3 regions of the Rossellomorea sp. LJF3 genome follow, and region 3 is predicted to be linked to each of the others. Evidence: riboswitches for the same ligand, from Rfam matches in the RefSeq annotation. Region 3 holds a riboswitch; each other region holds the start of a gene.

Region 1 (6,359 bases), on a different contig from region 3:
CATATGGGGCATTTCCGCTTTACACGGCGGGCACCAGGTGGCCCAGAAATTCAGGATCACTTTCTTACCCTTATAGTCGGAGAGCTTGACTTCTTCACCATCTAAAGTGGTCAAGGCAAAGTCCGGTGCACGATCCCCTTTAGTGAGTCCCAGCTTGGCATCAGACAGATCCATGGACTCTTTGGCCAACTGTTCAGCCTCTTCCCTTGCCTTTTTTTCCTGTTGATCCTGAAACAAATTCACCAGGAATATCCCGATCAGCAGGGCAACGATCGCCAGAGCAAAATTTCGTTTATTCAATGTTCGTTTTCCACCTTCCGTTGAAAAAAGATAAGGTAAACCATCACGGTGAGATACGTCCAGGTGACAGTGTTAAACACAAAGCCTCCATGAATGGATTGGTATAGCAATTGAAGAAAGGTGAACACAGTCACTAACTGTACGGCCCAGATATCGCGGTCATTTTCCTTTTTCAATAAAAATAAGATAAGTGTACCATTGATGATAAATTGGAATACCCCTGCAAGAACATCAAATTGGAGCAAATGAACGACAAGTTCAAAGAAAACGACCGTGCACATCCAGGCAATGACCAGGTGAGACGTCCTATCCGCCCTTTTAACGAATATGTATAAAAGCACTGTCAGCAAGCCTAACCAATACCCCCACCTGCCACCATTGAAATAAAGGATCGTAATGGGATGTTCGATGACATTTTGAAAATCAACGACAATGACACTCAGCTTCCAGATGATCAAAAAGTAAAAAATACCATTTGAATACCAGTCGCTAGCCTTCCGATTCCAGAAGTAGAGGAAAAGAAATGTCAAAATGAACGAGGCGATGATCGCTCCCCAGGTAGATGGGAAAGTAAAGGAGCCTATGGTGTACCATCTTTCATCCATTCGATTCTACACCTTTCATAGCGGTTTCTTCCAACTGGATCATTCCGATTCCTCTGTCCGAACATACCCTGTTATGTATTAAGTATCTTTAAATTCCACTCATTAATCAAGTGATTTACTCATAGTGTATCCCTTAGTGTAATGATTACAGACAGCGAGAGTGCTCTTGTTCCGGCAAAAAAGGATCCCTCTCTGAAGGATCCTTTCATATACGACATGAAAAATATGTTCCCCCTGGGAAGGGATCTAAATCTTAAGCTGCTCTCAACCCTTCCAGGATGAGCATGAAGTATTTGACGGTATCTCCACCGCGTTCATTGATGATGTCAATGTCTACTAATATCCTCTCGACTTCTTCAGCACCTATCCGGTCTATCAACATATCACTAATATCTTCTGCAGTATAATCTTTTACATATGTAAATCTTAACGCTGTGCGGTTTCTTCGGCAAAAGCTTCGCAGCTGCCTTTTTATATCACTTAATTCCAACTTCATCACCCTTATAGCAGATTCAAATCACACTGAAACGAACATACAATCAAAAAATGCCCACCAAAAAGGCAGGCTTAAATGAGTACTAGATTTACGTTCGAATTAGTATTCATTGTATCCATTGTTTTCGGTAACCCGGCGATCATTATTTTAAAAAAATAGAAGACCCGTGGTTTTGCGTCCTAATTTTTCAATTAGTTTGCCTTTTTCGAAAATTTACATGAGTATAATAGTCATTATACTAGAAAAAAGAAGTGATGAAAACACTATTCCGTAATATTCATCCGATTTAAGAAGAATACAAGAATCGTTCATCTACAATAGTAATTAATAAAGTCCCCGCCTTAATCGAAGCGGGGACTAGTTTATTAAAAGTTAATATATTGACGTGGGTTTACAGCATTAGCATGCGATGCACTCCATGAACCTCTGTATAGTTCAAAGTGTAAATGCTGTCCGAATGAGTATCCTGTGTTACCCATGTAACCGATTTGGTCACCTTTATTTACTGCTTGTCCAGTGCTCACTAGTGAAGAAGACATATGAGCATACACAGTGGTATACATTTGACCGTTGATAGAGTGCGTGATGTACACTACGTTACCATAGCTTGAGCTATAGTGACTCTTAATGACATAACCATCTGCTGCTGCAGAGATTGGAACACTTCCTCGTGCCGCAATGTCTGTACCATAGTGGAAACGGCTCTCACCGTTTAACGTATCCCAGCCGAAGTTTGTTGTGATCGTTCCGGATGCTGGCGCCGTCCATGCTCCTGCACTTACAGGTGCACTTGGGGCTGCTGCCGGAGCTGCTGCTGCAGATGCAGATCCACCGCTGCTGCTTGATGTCGCCTGTTTTTGTGCTGCTGCACGCTTCGCTGCTTCTGCTTCCGCCTGGCGCTTCCGTTCGATTTCCCGCTGGCGGGCTAATTCCGCAAGACGTGCTTGTTCAGCCTGGATTTCACCTTCAAGCTGATGCTCCATTTTTGAAAGTTCATCTGATTCTTTCTCAAGATCGGCTTTTTCTACTTTTAATGATGCCTGTTGAGCTTCAAGCTGTTTGAATAGTTCAGCTTTTTTAGCCTTTTGACTATTAAGGTCTTGTTTTAAAGATTCAAGATTTGCTTTGGAAGACTCAAGATCCGCAAGCTCTTTTTCTACTTCCGCTTGCTTCTTCTCTAATTCCTCTTGATCACGTTTTTGTTCGTCCATGATCTTTTTGTCTGCACTTACAATTGTATTCACTGCTGTAACACGGTTGACGAAGTCACCGAAGCTCTCCGCTCCAAGAATTACATCAAAATAATTGGCAGAGCCGCCTTTTTCCTGAATGGCGCGAGCACGTTCCTTCAAAAGTTCATTACGCTCTTCAATCTTTTTCTTTAACTCTTCAATATCCGCTTTAAGCTTATTGATTTTTGCCGTTGTTTCATCAATCTCTTTTGTTTTTTCTACAATCTTCGTTTCTGTATCTTTTAATTTCGTACTGATTTCAGCAATCTGTGATTCGATATCTTTTTGTTTACTGATGGTTTGATCAATTTGAGATTCTTTCTCATTGATCTTACCGTGGACCTCTTCTTTTTTAGATGAAACATCGTCCTGCTGTTTCTTTAAGTCCTCCACGGAGGAGTTAGCGCTAGCAGTGGTTGCTAACGTTGGTAGACTTCCGATTGTTAATGCTGCTGCAATAGATAATGAAATGAAATACTTCTTGTTCAAGCGGCATGCTCCTTTCAGCTTCTATCAACCTATCAAATTTTACACTTTTAAGAACTTACGAACAGACATAAAGCTTCCCCAAGCTCCGATCAGGCAACCCATTAATAGAATCAATCCGTTTACTTGATAGATAAAGGGGGTAAAATCTAATATCTGAATAAAATTGTTTTGTAGTTTTGGTTTAATAAATCCATAGGCATAGTAATAACCAGTTGTTACAAGAGCGATCGGGATAATAGAACCTAAAATTCCAAGCCATAAACCTTCTAATATGAACGGCCAGCGTACAAACCAGTTGGTTGCACCCACGAGTTTCATTATCTCGATTTCCCTTCTTCTGGCGACAATGGTAATTTTGATTGTATTTGAAATGAGGAACATCGCCGTGAACAACAGACCGATGATCAACACAAGTCCAACATTCCGACTCATTTCCAGTACATTGAATAATTTTTCAATCTTTGCTTCACCGTAAAGGGCTTCATTGACCCCATCAAATTTGCTGATTTGGCCAGCGATTTTCCCGGTGTCCCTTGGATTGTCTGCTTTTACAATAAACACATCATATAATGGGTTATCTTGTTCAAATAACCTGAAATCGTCTCCCAGATCCTTTACGAGGTTCTGAAGTTCTTCTTCTTTGGAAGAATACTCAACTGATTCCACACCGCTTATATTTTGTATCTTCTTTTCTATTTGATCAGTTTGGGATTTTTCAGTACCAATTTCGAGTAAGACCCGTACTTCGACGTCTTTTTCAATATCGGTTGCTACCTTGTTCATGTTTAGCATTAAGACGATGAATACACCAACAAGTAGTAAAGTCACGGTAACGGCACTCACTGATGCGAATGTCATCCAGCCGTTACGGCCAATGCTTTTGAAGCTTTCTCTAAAGTGACGGCCATACGTTCTAGCTTTCATAACCGTAATCACCTCGCTGTTCGTCCCGGACAATACGGCCATTTTCAATGGCGATTACCCGATGCTTGATCGTATTCACGATTTCCCGGTTATGCGTAGCCATGATCACCGTGGTTCCACGGTTACTGATTTCTTCAAATATGTTCATGATATCCCATGATGTTTCGGGATCAAGGTTTCCTGTAGGTTCATCCGCAATCACAAGCTTCGGAGTGTTCACAATGGATCGAGCAATCGATACACGCTGTTGTTCCCCACCGGAAAGCTCATTCGGCAGCATTCTTGCTTTATGTTTTAACCCTACCAGGTCCAGTACTTCCATGACTCTTTTCTTGATCTGCTTTGGATGTTCTTCTATCACTTCAAGTGCGAAGGCAATGTTTTCATAGATTGTCAGCGATGGTAGCAGCTTGAAATCCTGAAAAACAACCCCAACGTTTCTTCTTAAGTATGGAACTCTACTATTTTTCAGTTTTGCGAGATTGATACCATTTACAACGATATCTCCTTTGGAAGGACGTTCTTCGCGATACATCATTTTAATAAAAGTAGACTTCCCGGCACCACTAGGCCCCACAACATAAACAAACTCGCCTTGCTTAATGTGGACGTTAAAGCCATTAGCAGCCATGACACCATTGTTGTACTGCTTGTAAACGTCTTTCATTTCTATCATTTTAAAATCACCTAATTTGTATTATGTAGTTACCCTCTTGGCTGTTATCGACATATGTACACGGCACGTAACCAAAGTCGTCTTTATCACCTTTAGACAAAAATTGGTGAAAAACCTCGAATTACGCTTCCGAAAATTATTATAACATCTCTTTATAGTAAGTTAAGGAAAAAAATTATTACATTTACATTTCAGAACCTGAAAAAATGTGAATTTATTACCTGTTTTGTTGTCGATTTTACCTATGTTCCGTTAATTTCATAGTTATATATACCTAGTAACTGGTACTAATACCACATCCTTATGTATAGGGATACCATTATCCTAAACGCTTAGAAGACGGTAACCTGATTAAGTTACTAGGTTATAATTCTGTTTGTTGGATGAAATATCAATTAAGGGATTTCCTGCGAAAAAGTTCTGTAACAAAGACTTAAAGAAGAATTGAAAAAGTTCTGTGGATATCTATTAAGAGGATGGTTTGTCCTTAAAACAACAGTCTCGATTGGGGAACTTTAAGCAAATCTCGGCAAAAGAAAAGAAGAACCCATTGGATTCTTCTCCCGATCTTATTTCTTTTTCGATAACCATTCAGCCACTGCGTCGGCTTCCTCACCCTCAATGAGTCCAGGAGGCATTTGGCCTTTACCATTTTTGATCGTTTCACGGATTTCATCTTTGCTTAGTTCTGCCCCGATATTTTTAAGGGCCGGCCCCATTCCGCCTTCAAGGTTCCCACCATGACAGCTGGTGCACTTATTATTTACGATTTTTTCAGGGTCTACTCCGCCAGAGCTTGTTTCTGTACTGTCGCCGCCGTTACCATCGCAGGCTGCAAGTACCAATGAAGCGCCAAAAAGAACACCTAGCAGCTTTTTCTTCATGTATTATCCCCCTAGGAAAACATATTTCAGAGTCACGGATCGATTGTCAGGTCCGTCCCTCTCTTACATAATTATACCAAGTTTAAACCCGTTTGAAACCTTCCCCCAAGACTTCCGAAGCGTCCATTGTTACGACGAATGCTGAGGGGTCAATGGTTTTGACCAGTTGTTTCAGTTTTGTGAATTCTGTCTGGTCCACGACACACATGAGGATCGGGCGCTCATCATCCGTATAACCACCGTATGCTGATAGTTTTGTCACTCCACGGTCGATTTTATTCAAAATTCCTTCACGAACTTCTTCCTGGCGATTGGTAATGATCAGCGCCATTTTGGATCTGCTTATACCAACCTGGACGAGATCGATGGTTTTACTTGTTACATACAAACCGATCAAAGCATATAATCCACGTTCGATATCGTAGACGATGGCTGCAGAAAGGACGATCATCCCGTCTATCATTGCCACACAAGTTCCTAGTGACAGCCCGGTGAATTTGTTGACGATCTGGGCAGCAAGGTCCGTCCCTCCCGTAGAAGCTCTTCCACGAAATACGATCCCCAATCCAAGTCCTACCCCGATACCCCCGAAAAGGGCTCCAAGCAGGGGATCTTCCGTCCAGGGTTTCCAGTCTTCGGTCAAGAATACGACTAGTGGTAAAAACACCGTACCGATGGCTGTCTTGACTCCGAATTGAAGACCCAGGAAGATCAGTCCTGCAATGAATAATGGTATATTGAATGCCCACTGAA
Region 2 (6,359 bases), on a different contig from region 3:
ACATGAAACGAGGAAAATCAAGAAGGGAAGCGTTCTATGAACTGAGGATGAGGGTCCCTTCCGATTCCCTGCAAAGTACGTTGACCACCATGATCCAAGCCGACTATCTAGGCGTGGGAATGTCCAAGGTCATCCGAAACCTGACCATCCGAATCCGGGAACAGAGGAGGGAATCCGCCAGGGAGCAGGCCATGAAAGCCCCTGTCAAAATGCTCTTTCCCATGGTATTCTTCATTTTCCCTTCCATCTTCATCGTATCCCTGGGACCTCTCATCGTCAAAATCCTGACAGAAGGACTCATGTAATTCGAGGGACGGACCTCCCGTGGAGGTTCGTCCCTCCATTGAAAAACTTGTCGATAAGAATTTTCCTCTAAGTGATAGACTATTCTGATTTTTCTTTTATAATGTAAATATAAGTAATTTCTGTTATTTCTAGGATTTGAATTTTTAAAAAGGGGGTATAGTCAATGCCGGGATATTATATGAAAGAGATATGGACACCATTAAAGATAGTAGGAATTAAAATTTTCCGATCAGAAGAAAATAGTATCTTTATGAAAGTCTTCCAAAAACCAAGGAAACGTATTTTCTAAAACCAATATTTTAAATACTTCTAAAAAAGCGTACGATAAAGGCAAACCCATTGAAAAATGGTGACGCAAAGCTACAGGGGCTTCCGTCGTAGAGACGATGCCAGCCAGTTACCGTGTACGCAGTTATTCTTAGATGAATATTTCCACTACCTAAAGCGCTCCAAGCACATTGATTAATCCCCATTTAACGCATATTCTTTCTTTTCCGGTTCATTGTTACCCTCTTAATTCCCTGAATTGTCAAATGACTATCATCCTGCCCTTGATTTTCTGTTATGATATTAACAACAAATATTTCGACCATAACCGGAATGAAGGGAATGCCACTCAATGACTACTGCTTCAACCATGCTGATTCAATACCTGGAAGATCATTCAGACGAATTTCTACATAATTGGCGCAAGAGTATCGTCATTTCAGATAATGATTTATATAAAGAAGAAGTGCTGAACAACGGTGTGAAGATGTTTCAATTAGTGAAGCGTGCAATCCTCATGCCCCTCACGGAAGAAGAAATCACCACACTTGCCAACAAGACAGCCCTTGAACGTGTCAATGCCAACGTGAATATCAGCGAATTTGTATATAACGTGAATATAGGTAAGAGCATCATCATCAAATGGGTAAGTAATTCCGGGATCGAACTGCGGGAATTGCAGCCATTGATTGAAGATATCAATTCGCTATTTGACCGCTTTTCCTATCTTGCCGTCAGAAAATATACGGAAATCAAAGAGCAGCAGCTCCAGGAGAAGGAACTGTATATCGATCAGACCCATAAGGAACGATTGACGATCCTGGGTCAGATGAGTTCAAGCTTCGTTCATGAATTCCGGAACCCCCTGACGTCCATCATCGGCTTCACCAAGCTCCTGCAGAACGGCTACCCTGATCTCCCCTACCTGGATATCATGCAGCATGAGCTCGAACAATTGAATTACCGCATCTCTCAATTCCTCCACGTATCGAGAAAAGACTTGATCGATAGTACAAGGGAAGAAATCCTCCTGACCGATCATCTGGAAGAGACCATCGAGTTCCTGTATCCGAGTCTTCTGGACGGGGATGTATCGATTCACTTCGAATGTGAGCCTGATATCAGGGTGCTCGGAAATCGTGATGAGTTAAGACAGGTATTTCTCAACCTCATCATGAACTCCATCGATGCCCTTCAAGAAGTGGACGGGCACAGGCAGATCAATGTCTCCTGTGATGTGAAAGAGGGCAGGACGAATCTCATGATTTCCAACAATGGTCCCCAGATCAAAGAAGAAACCATCGAAGCGATCTTTGAGCCTTTTTACACGACGAAGGACCTCGGGACGGGGATCGGCCTTTATATTTGTAAAAAGCTGATTGAAAAACATGGCGGGGATATCTTCTGCCGGTCGAATGATGAGTGGACGACCTTTACGATCGGTATTCCTGTTGAATCAAATGTCATATTGTAATGAAAAAACCTCATTCACAGGAATGAGGTTTTTTCATAGTGATAGGAGTGACAGCAGGTCTGCCGATGGAATAATAATGAATTCCGGCATCCTTCGCTTCTTCCAGGGAAAAACAATTACGACCATCAAAGAGGAAGGGGGTTTTCATGAGCCTGGCGATGGTTTTCAACCGTAACACTTTAAACTCTTCCCATTCGGTCGCAATGAACAACATGTCCTGATCCTCGATGGCATCGAAGCAATCGACTGCGAACCTCACGGTGGACCCAAGGGCAGACTTAGCTTTTTCCATGGCCACCGGGTCATATACCGTTACTGTGACCCCTTCATCCAGTAACTGTTTGATCATTTCCAAGGAAGCGGCTTCTCTGATATCATCTGTGTTTGGTTTGAAAGAAAGGCCTAATATCCCTGCCCGCTTCCCCTTTAGATCATGGATGCATTCTTTAGCCATTTGAACCAATTTCACTTGTTGTTTGGCATTTACGTGGATGACGGATTCCAATAATTCGAACTCGTGCTCCATTTCCCCTGCCATTTGAACGAGGGCATTCGTGTCTTTCGGAAAGCATGAGCCCCCGTAGCCTATGCCGGCCTGTAGAAACGAAGAGCCGATGCGCTGATCCATGCCCATTCCTTTCGCCACATCCTCTACGTTCGCTCCTAGCTTTTCACATAAATTGGCGATCTCATTGATGAAGCTGATCTTGGTTGCTAAAAAGGCGTTAGAGGAATATTTGATCATTTCAGCGCTTTCGATCGAGGTGTGTAAAACCGGTACCCCAAACGGTGCGAGCATATGTTCTAATCTTTTGGCCGTCTCTTCATCATCCGTACCGATGACGATCCGGTCACCGTTGAACGTATCATGAATGGCGGAACCCTCTCTCAGGAATTCAGGATTTGAAGCAATTCTGAACGTGACGGCTGAGGAAGAATGAGAGTCCAACCAGGATTTCACCTTGCGATTGGTTCCCACAGGAACGGTGCTCTTTGTCACCACAACCGTGCCGGTTTCCCGGGCATGGGAGCCGATGTTTTCCGCGACATCCTGAAGGTAAGACAGGTCGGCAGAACCATCCGGACGGGAAGGGGTTCCCACGGCAATGATGATGACTTCGGGTTTCCTGCAGGCAGCGTGATAGTCTGTGGTAAAGGACAAGTGGCCGGATTGGATGTTCGTTTGCAGTAATTCTTTCAATCCAGGCTCATAGATAGGGGATTCACCCTTCTTTAACGCCTCCACTTTTTCCCCGTTCGAGTCCAGACAAATAACGTGGTGACCAATCTCCGCCAGGCAAGCCCCTGTGACAAGACCGACATAGCCGGCGCCAACTACTGTTATATTCATTCCGATTCCACCTTTTCAAGCAGCTCTTTCAGGTATGACATCAAAGGCAATTGCAGTTCCGGCCTTCTCATCGCACATTCAATCGTTGCTTTAATGAAGCCGAACTTATCTCCGATGTCATAGCGGTCCCCGTCGAATACTTTGGCATACATAGAGTGTTCTTGATTATAGTGATTTAACGCGTCGGTCAACTGGAACTCTCCGCCCGCCCCGACTTGCAAGCGTTCTAAGTAAGAGAAGATTTCAGGAGTTAGAATGTATCTTCCCATGATTGCCAGATTAGAAGGAGCTTCATGTGGAAGGGGTTTTTCAACCAACCCCCGGATGCGATGAATAGGATTCTCTTCGGTTTTTTCCGTTGGGAAAGGGCTGATGATCCCGTACTTCGATACTTCTTCATCCTTCACTTTCTGGACCCCGATGATAGGTGCTTGAAACTCATTAAAGGATTCGATCAGCTGACTGACACACGGTTGTTCAGAAAGGATCATATCATCCCCCAGCATGACGGCAAAGGGATCATCCCCAATGAAGGAGCGTGCACAAAGGACGGCATGGCCCAACCCGAGGGGCTCTTTCTGTCTGATATAATGAATGTTTGCCAGATTCGCAATGGACTGGACTTCCTCAAGTGCGTCCCATTTTTCTTTTTTCTCCAAGGTTGCTTCCAATTCATACGATTTATCAAAGTGATCCTCGATACTCCTTTTGCCGCGACCCGTAATGATGATTATATCCGTAATCCCCGAATGGACAGCCTCTTCAATGATGTATTGAATGGTCGGTTTATCCACGATCGGAAGCATCTCCTTCGGCTGAGCCTTCGTGGCCGGGAGAAATCGAGTACCGAGTCCAGCTGCCGGGATGATGGCTTTCGTTACTTTCTTCTTGGGTAGGGACAGATCAGGTTGATTCACGTTCTTCACCTCCGAAAATATGTATCTTCTTCTATATTATCAGAGGATGGGGCGGGATAGCCCTTGGGAAAGGTTGGTTTTACGTGGAATTTACATGAGGTTAGTATAAAGGAGAGAAGTGATGTGGGGTGATAGGTGATATTTGGATATGAAATAAAGATTTATCGACACGGCGGCACGATTAATTGAAATGCCGCGTGAATATCCTGATTCCCGCATGAATATTTTTCAATTCGCACGATGATTTGAAAAGTAGCATGATTATGCATGAAACAGGCATGAAAGAGGCGGGGTGTTAGGTTCAGCTTCAGTTCCACAAGGGTTTCCGGTATTAATCTCTTCCATTTCATTCGAAACTAGTGGTTCAAACCATATTTTTTCACCCTAAGACGTTCTCTCTCATGAAAAAAGCCCCGACAAAACTCCTGCCGGGACCTACTTCACGTATCTTGTTCCAATCTCATTATTAACCTATGACAGCTTCAGCTTCCCGACCATCAATATAGTCATTCAGCTCCCCAGCCGGCACAGGCCTGCTAAAGTAATACCCTTGAGCATACTCACACTGCAACTCCCTCAACCATGCCAGCTGTGATTCGGTTTCCACCCCTTCTGCCACGATGGTCAGATTCAAATGCTTGGCCATGGCATGAATCGCGGAAACGATCGCTTTATTGGACTCATGATCGTCGAGTCCCATGATGAAGCTCCGGTCGATCTTCAACGTTTGAATCGAGAATTTCTGCAGGTAGCTTAACGAGCTGTATTCAATGCCGAAGTCATCGATGGCGATCGACACGCCGATTTCCCGCAGGGCCGTCAGTTTAGCCAGGGCTTCTTCCACATGGTGCATCGTCGTGCTTTCCGTGACCTCGAGTTCGATGAGGGAAGGGGGGACGTCGTATGTGTTCAGAACATCCCTGACCATGTCGACAAATGTAGCATCGTGAAATTGCCGGGAAGAAACATTGATGGAAATCTTGAACTCATGCCCCTCCTGGATCCAGATCTTCAGCTGCTTGCAGGCTTCAATCAGGATGCGGTGTCCGAGCGGAATGATCAGCCCCGTTTCTTCAGCTAAAGGAATGAAGTCCACGGGTGAAATCAGCCCTTTGACCGGATGGTTCCATCTGACCAGCGCTTCCACCCCGACGATCCGATTGGTCTTTAGGGAAAGCTGAGGCTGGTAATACAGCTCAAACTCTTCGTTGATCAGCGCTTTTCTCAGGTTTTCCTCAAGCTCGATCGGGTTGATCCCTTTCTCCTCAAGCTGATCGGAAAATAAAAGCTGATAAGCGCCTTCGCTCTTTTTCATCGTATACATGGCGATGTCAGCCTTTTTCAACAGTGTGGAAAGATCATGTCCGTCATTCGGATAGAGGGAGATCCCGATGGAAGTGGATGTGATGATGTCATGTCCCCCGATATCAAATGGGGTCTCCAGGCTTTCATGAATCGCTGCCGCCACCTTATGGACGTCATTCCGGCATCCGATGGAAGGAAGAAGGACGATGAACTCGTCGCCGCTCATCCGTGCAATGAAGCCTTTCGTTCCCAGCGCTTTCACGCATCTTTTCCCCACACGGGAGATGAGCTCATCTCCGTACCCATGGCCCAATGTGTCATTGACGATTTTAAAGCGGTTCAAGTCGAGGAGGAGGATGGCCATCTGTTCGTGACCCTCCTGCACTTTTTTCTCGAACTCTTCATTAAAATAGCGCCGGTTCGGTAATCCTGTCAGTTCATCATGATAGGCGAGGTACTGGATTTGCTCCTTGTCCCGGATCGCTTCCGTAATATCCGTCGCCAGGACATGGGCCCCCGTCACTTCCCCGTCGAGATGAATCGGCACCACGATGACCTGAATGGACATGATGTGCCCTTTCCGGTGGGGGAATTTCATTTCGAACTTCGAGGCCTTCCCGATCAATGATTGTTGGAACGCGGACTGAATCTGATCCAGATCCCTTTCCAGTACATATGAACGGAATCCCTGTCCAATAATCATCTCGATCGGATACCCCGTCATATCCGCCGCCCGCCC
Region 3 (6,359 bases):
CTTTGAGACATTGCTTATAGGTTGGTTGGATTGCTGCTTATGGAATGAGATCTGGTTGAGGGTTATAAAGAATCAAGATGAGGTTTTTAAAACCGGGTTTGGATATTCGTATCCTTGTTCAAGGGCTGTAACCCGTTGAGATAAGTAGAAGTTTTCGACATTGACTCTTGCTACTTTTTTAATGAAGTCTTCCGTCATTTTTTCCAGTCGATCGACTCTTTGTTCAAGTTCTTGCAGTGTGGCCACAACTCCATCTCCCTTTAAAAATATTAAAACGGCAACTCGATTGGTTCCTTCTTGCTTGGTTCAGATACCGGGGACGCCTGCTTACTGTCCAGGAACCGGACGTTTTCAGCGACGACTTCTGTGATATAGGTGCGCTTTCCTTGATCATTTTCAAAGTAACGTGTCTGGATGCGTCCCGTCACCCCAACGACGGAACCCTTCCTGCAGTATTTCTCCGTATTATCCGCTGCACGGTTCCAAATCGTACAGAGTACAAAATCGGCATCGATTTGGCCTTGCTGGTTCTTATAAGGCCGGTTCACGGCGATCGTCACGCTAAGTACTGATTTTCCTTCCATCGTTTTTCTCGCTTCCGGGTCTTTCGTCAGCCTTCCCACCAGGGTCACTTGGTTGATCACTTTAGTTCGTTTCCTCCTTTCTGTTAAGGTGTAATCATCTTACATCCGAACTGCAACTCTTGTAAAATCGTGAATTTCCGAAATTCGAGACAAAAATGGCTTGAATTTCCGAAATTCGCCTAGGGAGATTTTCCCCTTTTTCATTAAAAACATGGTTAAAAACACAAAATTGCATCTTTCGTCATTTTTTTCACCGGCAATTGTATTAGGGAAAACAATTCGGCCTGTGATATAATTTGATAAAACCTTTAAATGGGAGATGTTCGTTCATGAAAACCTTTAAAGTGATTTCCCTTCAAGTATTGGAGGACGAGGAACTGCATGACTTTGAGCTTGTGGACGGTCTGATCATCAATAAAGAAGACGGTCAGAAAACATGGCTTGTCGAAACATATATGTCGAATGAATACATCGAATTTTTTCAAAAGGCCCAGCAAAGTAAAAACGATTTGGAAATCCAGGTCGTGATTTCCCATGCAGCCAATGATCCCGCTGCCTTCATGACTTCCATCCGTTGCATCAAGGAAATGGATGAACATATCAGCATCATGTTTGAAGGGAAATTGAAGAAACAACGGAATGAATATGCGGAGATCCTGCTTGATGACCTGGTGCAGAAAGGCTATTCCGGGGATGAGCTCGTTCGGGAGTTCCGTGAGAAGATGGTATCTAAGCCAAGGATTCCGGCAACGGCAAAGCCGAGCGTTTAATTATACGAAATTATGTAAACTTTATATAGAGCATGAATTAGCTGTTTGCTATAATTAATTTATCAGCGATTATACATTATTACATGAAGTTCTTAGGCAGGTGTGCTCAATGATTGGAGAAAGAGTAAAAAAATATCGAAAAGAAAAAAGAATGTCCATGACAGAATTGGCTGAAAAAGCAGGGATTGCCAAATCATATTTAAGTTCTATCGAGCGTAACCTTCAACAAAATCCATCCATTCAATTCCTTGAAAAGGTTTCAAGTGCTCTCGGAATTCCTTTGGATGCTTTACTTTATGACCAACCGGATGACCAAAATATTGACCATGAATGGCTCAAGATTGCTGAAGAAGCAATGGATTCGGGAATTACTAAAGAACAGTTCCGTGAATTTATCGAATTTAATAAGTGGAAATTAGACAATAAATAAAGTCTTGCGATTGATTCGCAAGACTTTATTTATATTAAATCACTTCGTACTTAGCCTTCATCTCTTCATTTTGTTGGTGGAGAAATTCCCTGATTTCCTTTTTAGAAATCCCCGCATTTAAAGCTTGTTTAATGAGTTCCATCCATTCTGGATCAAGTTCACGATTTGACATAAATTTCTCCTCCCAAAATACAATATGTATTCCAGGCAATCCAGCCGTCATAGTAATAAGTTAGCTCCAGAGCAATCTCTTGTGAAACGTTAACTTTTACCTTAGACCCGAGACTTTGCGTCCCCATTTTTCAATAGGTTTGCCTTTATCTGACATTTATGTTTTATATAACTAATTCCATTATAAATTATTTATTTTTAACATCTTGTTGTTTTTTGTCTTTTCTGACAATAATACTTTACCCTTAAATACTACAAATATACCTATTATTTTACATTTTTTTCAAAATTAAATCCCGGTTTTTTTGAATCTATCTGTTAATTAGAAAAAAATGTCGAATTTTAAGATGTTAGTTATTTTAATTTTTGTATTTTTCTAACTTTTTAATGGATGTTTCACTTTGAGTTATATTTTGAAATAATGTCGCTTTATAAAATTGGGATTCAGTCAAATTATTTCCGCAAGATGGGCATAGCCATTCACCATTCTCAGAACTACTAAACGATGGTCTCGTACAGCGGTTGCAAATTTTTTTGTACATTTCACTTATCTCCCTTTTGTTAAAAATTTACTATTTGTTCTTTTTATAGAACATTTTGATTAGTATATATTTCTATTTCCAAAGTCTAAAGTCCTTTAAAACCTTTAAATTTCTTTAAAATATATTGTTCAAGCTTATTTAATGGAAATTTCTTTAAATATCTTAGTATTTCGTTATTTATAAAAAACCAATTGTTCTATATAATGAAATTAAAACAAACAAAGGACTGAGATAATTGGTAGGTGATAAAATAAAAATTTTGCGGGAGAAAAGAGGGTTAACTATTATTGAACTTTCAACTAAATCAGGAATTTCCAAATCATACCTAAGTTCGATAGAAAGAGGGATACAAAAAAACCCAAGTATACAGGTACTCGAAAAAATTTCTGATGCACTTGGCATATCATCAAATCACTTACTTTGCTATAGGACTGGTATAGATGATGACTGGTTACAATTAGTGAAAATGGCTATTGAGGAAGGTCTGACCAAACAGGAATTTTTGGAATTCATTCAATTTACTCAATTTAAAAGGGTGAACAATATTGAAAGGACTCGTTTTAAAGATAATTAGTATTAGCCTACTGGTAAGTGGAAGTGCTTTACTAATTTATTCTTCTTATCTTTTGATTACTATTAATATGAACGAAGAAAAAGCATTATCAAAAGCACAGACGGTCATTTCTGAATTAGAAGAAAAGAATCAACTTCATTCTCCAGCTTCCCAGTATTCATTTAATCCAGGAGACATTATCGGTATTTTACAAATATCCAAGTTAAATAAGGAAATGCCAATTATTGAAGGGACGGACGAATCTGAATTAGAGCGTGGGGTAGGACATTACTCAACAACCAAACTCCCCAATCAACAAGACCGGATCTTCCTTGCCGGTCACCGTGATACAGTATTCAAAAAAATGGGGACACTTCAAAACGGAGACAAGTTAACAATAAAAATGAAGGCTGGTACACACACATATGAGATTTACGAAACACTTATCGTGAAAGAAACAGACCTCTCTGTGCTAAAGTCTACTGCTCCTCAAGAAGTTTTAACCCTTTCCACCTGTTATCCATTTGAATATCTTTCAAGCACCACAGAACGTTACATCATTAATGCCCGAAGAATAGAGTAAAGCGCAGAAGCTAAAATAGCCTCTGCGCTCTTCATTACTCGTCCTTATTATCCTTATCCTTCATATCAATATCATCTTCTACAGCATCTTCTTCAGGTGTGTTGTTATCCTTCGCTGCATCTTTATCGCCTTGCTTGTTCTTGTCTTCTGACTCAGGGTAGTTCTCTTCATTCATATCCCCGTTGTCGTTCATGTCGTTATTCTCATCCATGTTGTCGTTTTCTTCCACTGGCGCTTCGTCTTCCGGAGGAGGCTCCTGGTTGGCGTTACATCCTACAAGAAGGAAAGCGGCAAGTGCAGATCCACCAAGGACCGATAGTAACTTTTTGCTCATGATGCATGGCTCCTTTCGATGTTGGTTAATGTAAGACCGTTACGTTGGTCTTTTGTTAGCTTTCCCGGAAAAAGAATTAACTTGCATATAAATCATTTTTTCGAGTTAAAAAAACCGGGTTTGACGTGAAATCAATCACACCAAACCCGGTTTTCCATATGGGATCACTCTTGTTTATCACCAAGAGCGAACATCATCTCTAACTCACAGGCAACTTCACCATCAACGGTTGCCACACCTTTTCCTTTACCGATCGGTCCTTTAAAGCGAATCATCTCCACTTCAAGCCGGAGCTGATCCCCAGGCTTCACCTGACGCTTGAAACGGCATTTGTCGATACCTGTGAAGAACGCAAGACGTCCGCGGTTATCCTCCACCTTCAGCATCGCCACAGCCCCGACCTGAGCCAGTGCCTCAACGATCAACACACCTGGCATTACAGGGTAATCAGGAAAGTGACCATTGAAAAACTCCTCATTCGCCGTCACATTCTTGATCCCGATTGCCTTCTTGCCTTCTTCCACCTCTAAAATCCGATCCACCAGCAAAAACGGATAACGATGGGGAATAATCTCTTTAATCTCATTAATATCAAGCATGAATAACTCCTCCTACCAATATGTATGTACACCTTATTGTACAGAAACCAGGGTTGGAATAGCAACAGGATGGGAGGGACGGACCTCGAAAATCGGCTCGATTTCTCAAGGGAATCCTTTTATATCAACGTTTTTCATCTAAAAAGGATGCAAATTCGAGGTCCGTCCCTCCCCGCTCACAACTATATCCCCATCAAAAAAGAGGGACGGACCTCAAATCACAAGCTCCATCCGCAACGAAACCCTGTTATATCAGGGTTCACTGTCGTAAAAGCTAACGATTTCGAGGTCCGTCCCTCAAAATTATTTCTCCACTACTATATCAATAATATGCTGCCAGGTTTCTGCTTTGAAGACGTCGGCGGCGTTGCCGTTGCCGATGCCTGCGAAGCCGATGACGGCACCAAGTGCAAGGCTTCCTGCAAGAAGAAGGATGAACAGAAGGATTCTGAGCCAGATGGGAAGCATGCGAACACGCACCCAGCGTGATGGCTTGGTTTCGTCCTTTTGCTTTGCCATTTTTTCTGTTTTCACTGATTCTCTTGTCACTTTTTCTTGCAGTAGCTCTTTTTCACTCATAGCATTTAACTCCTTTTAGCGTATCCCATTTACAAGGCCCATCATTTGATCTGCAAGTGAGATCGATCGCGCCTGGAATTGATATGATCGTTGGACACTCAGCATGTCCGTCATTTCTTTGCTGATATCCACGTTCGAACCTTCTAATGAATTCTGAACCATGGAAATATCCGTTCGTGCTCCACCCGTGACGTTGGTCACGACTTCATCTTCCGTTACACCCAGTTGATCGAGGTTGTCTGCCAGACCTAACAGGTTTCCGCCATACTGCTGAAGAAATTGTGATTTCTCTACGGTTACAACGCCCAGGTTAAAGCGTTCTTCCCCGCCGGCACCTGTAACGGTCAGAACCCCGTTATCGCCTAGCTGAAAGGAAGAGGCATCCTCTGAAAATGTAATATAATTATCATTCTCATCCAGAACCGGCAACCCGCTTCCGTTCACGAGCATCATTTCCCCGTTCCCGACAGGACTCGCAGAGAATGCTCCGTCCCTCGTATAGCGCACGGCACTCGAGTACTCATCAGCCGCCAGCACCTTGAAGAACTGACGGTCGCTGGTCAAAGCAAAATCCAAAGAACGGCCTGTAGCTTTCAACGACCCTTGATTCAAGATCAGCTGTGCCTGTGAAAGCTTGGCACCGTTCCCTTCCCGGACTCCAAGAGGGGTGAGCCTGCCTGTTTCAAACTTGTCTACGCTCTGATTTTTCACCTGCCGCACAAGCATCTCGGAGAACGTTGCATCCCGGCGCTTGTACCCGTTTGTATCTGCGTTCGAAAGATTGTGTCCAATCATATCCATTTGTTTCTGCAATTGGCCTAATGTGTTGGTTGCTGTAATCATCGTCCGATTCATGACACGTTCTCCCCTATTATAAGGTATTCAGTGACGAAATTCATTTACAATACTTGCTATCCGTTGACCCGGCCGATTTCGTTGGCTGCCTTTTCCATACTCCGGTCATACGCCTGAAGCACTTTCTGATTGGCTTCAAATGCCCGGTACGCAGACATCATGTCGGTCATCGTACGGGAGGCATCGACATTGGAGCGCTCCAGATAGCCCTGCTTGGTGGCAAACGAAACATTGGTCTCTTCATAGGCATCAGGGAGAGTTGCGTTGCCTTCTGTGGCAAACAGCCCATCTCCCTGCTTGACCAGCAGGTTCGGGTTATCCGAGTATCCCACTCCCAGTTTAGCGACGGCATTCCCATC

Evidence for each region. Region 3 has a riboswitch for cyclic di-GMP ahead of V8G47_RS18915 (anti-repressor SinI family protein). Riboswitches for the same ligand answer to the same signal wherever they lie in the genome.
Region 1: linked by a shared signal. The riboswitch ahead of V8G47_RS09205 (hypothetical protein) and the one ahead of V8G47_RS18915 (anti-repressor SinI family protein) in region 3 are both predicted to bind cyclic di-GMP.
Region 2: linked by a shared signal. The riboswitch ahead of V8G47_RS08855 (HAMP domain-containing sensor histidine kinase) and the one ahead of V8G47_RS18915 (anti-repressor SinI family protein) in region 3 are both predicted to bind cyclic di-GMP.

Annotation. Positions count from the first base shown of each region.
Region 1 is NZ_JBANLY010000007.1:96,723-103,081, reverse strand. Features, by position in the region: gene V8G47_RS09215 (redoxin domain-containing protein) at 1-300, opposite strand, end outside; gene V8G47_RS09210 (hypothetical protein) at 297-905, opposite strand; gene V8G47_RS09205 (hypothetical protein) at 1,159-1,395, opposite strand; cyclic di-GMP riboswitch class I at 1,525-1,612, opposite strand; gene V8G47_RS09200 (murein hydrolase activator EnvC family protein) at 1,767-3,122, opposite strand; gene ftsX (permease-like cell division protein FtsX) at 3,162-4,046, opposite strand; gene ftsE (cell division ATP-binding protein FtsE) at 4,036-4,722, opposite strand; gene cccB (cytochrome c551) at 5,292-5,606, opposite strand; gene V8G47_RS09180 (YitT family protein) at 5,689-6,359, opposite strand, start outside.
Region 2 is NZ_JBANLY010000007.1:22,336-28,694, forward strand. Features, by position in the region: gene V8G47_RS08850 (type II secretion system F family protein) at 1-305, shown strand, start outside; cyclic di-GMP riboswitch class I at 626-711, shown strand; gene V8G47_RS08855 (HAMP domain-containing sensor histidine kinase) at 926-2,047, shown strand; gene V8G47_RS08860 (UDP-glucose dehydrogenase family protein) at 2,058-3,398, opposite strand; gene galU (UTP--glucose-1-phosphate uridylyltransferase GalU) at 3,395-4,315, opposite strand; gene V8G47_RS08870 (putative bifunctional diguanylate cyclase/phosphodiesterase) at 4,782-6,359, opposite strand, start outside.
Region 3 is NZ_JBANLY010000029.1:492-6,850, forward strand. Features, by position in the region: gene V8G47_RS18895 (hypothetical protein) at 73-246, opposite strand; gene V8G47_RS18900 (single-stranded DNA-binding protein) at 270-644, opposite strand; gene V8G47_RS18905 (YwpF-like family protein) at 914-1,354, shown strand; gene V8G47_RS18910 (helix-turn-helix domain-containing protein) at 1,464-1,784, shown strand; gene V8G47_RS18915 (anti-repressor SinI family protein) at 1,819-1,956, opposite strand; cyclic di-GMP riboswitch class I at 1,988-2,110, opposite strand; gene V8G47_RS18920 (helix-turn-helix domain-containing protein) at 2,733-3,071, shown strand; gene V8G47_RS18925 (class D sortase) at 3,043-3,633, shown strand; gene V8G47_RS18930 (hypothetical protein) at 3,668-3,967, opposite strand; gene fabZ (3-hydroxyacyl-ACP dehydratase FabZ) at 4,132-4,566, opposite strand; gene V8G47_RS18940 (DNA-directed RNA polymerase subunit beta) at 4,870-5,145, opposite strand; gene V8G47_RS18945 (flagellar hook-basal body protein) at 5,161-6,000, opposite strand; gene V8G47_RS18950 (flagellar hook-basal body protein) at 6,057-6,359, opposite strand, start outside.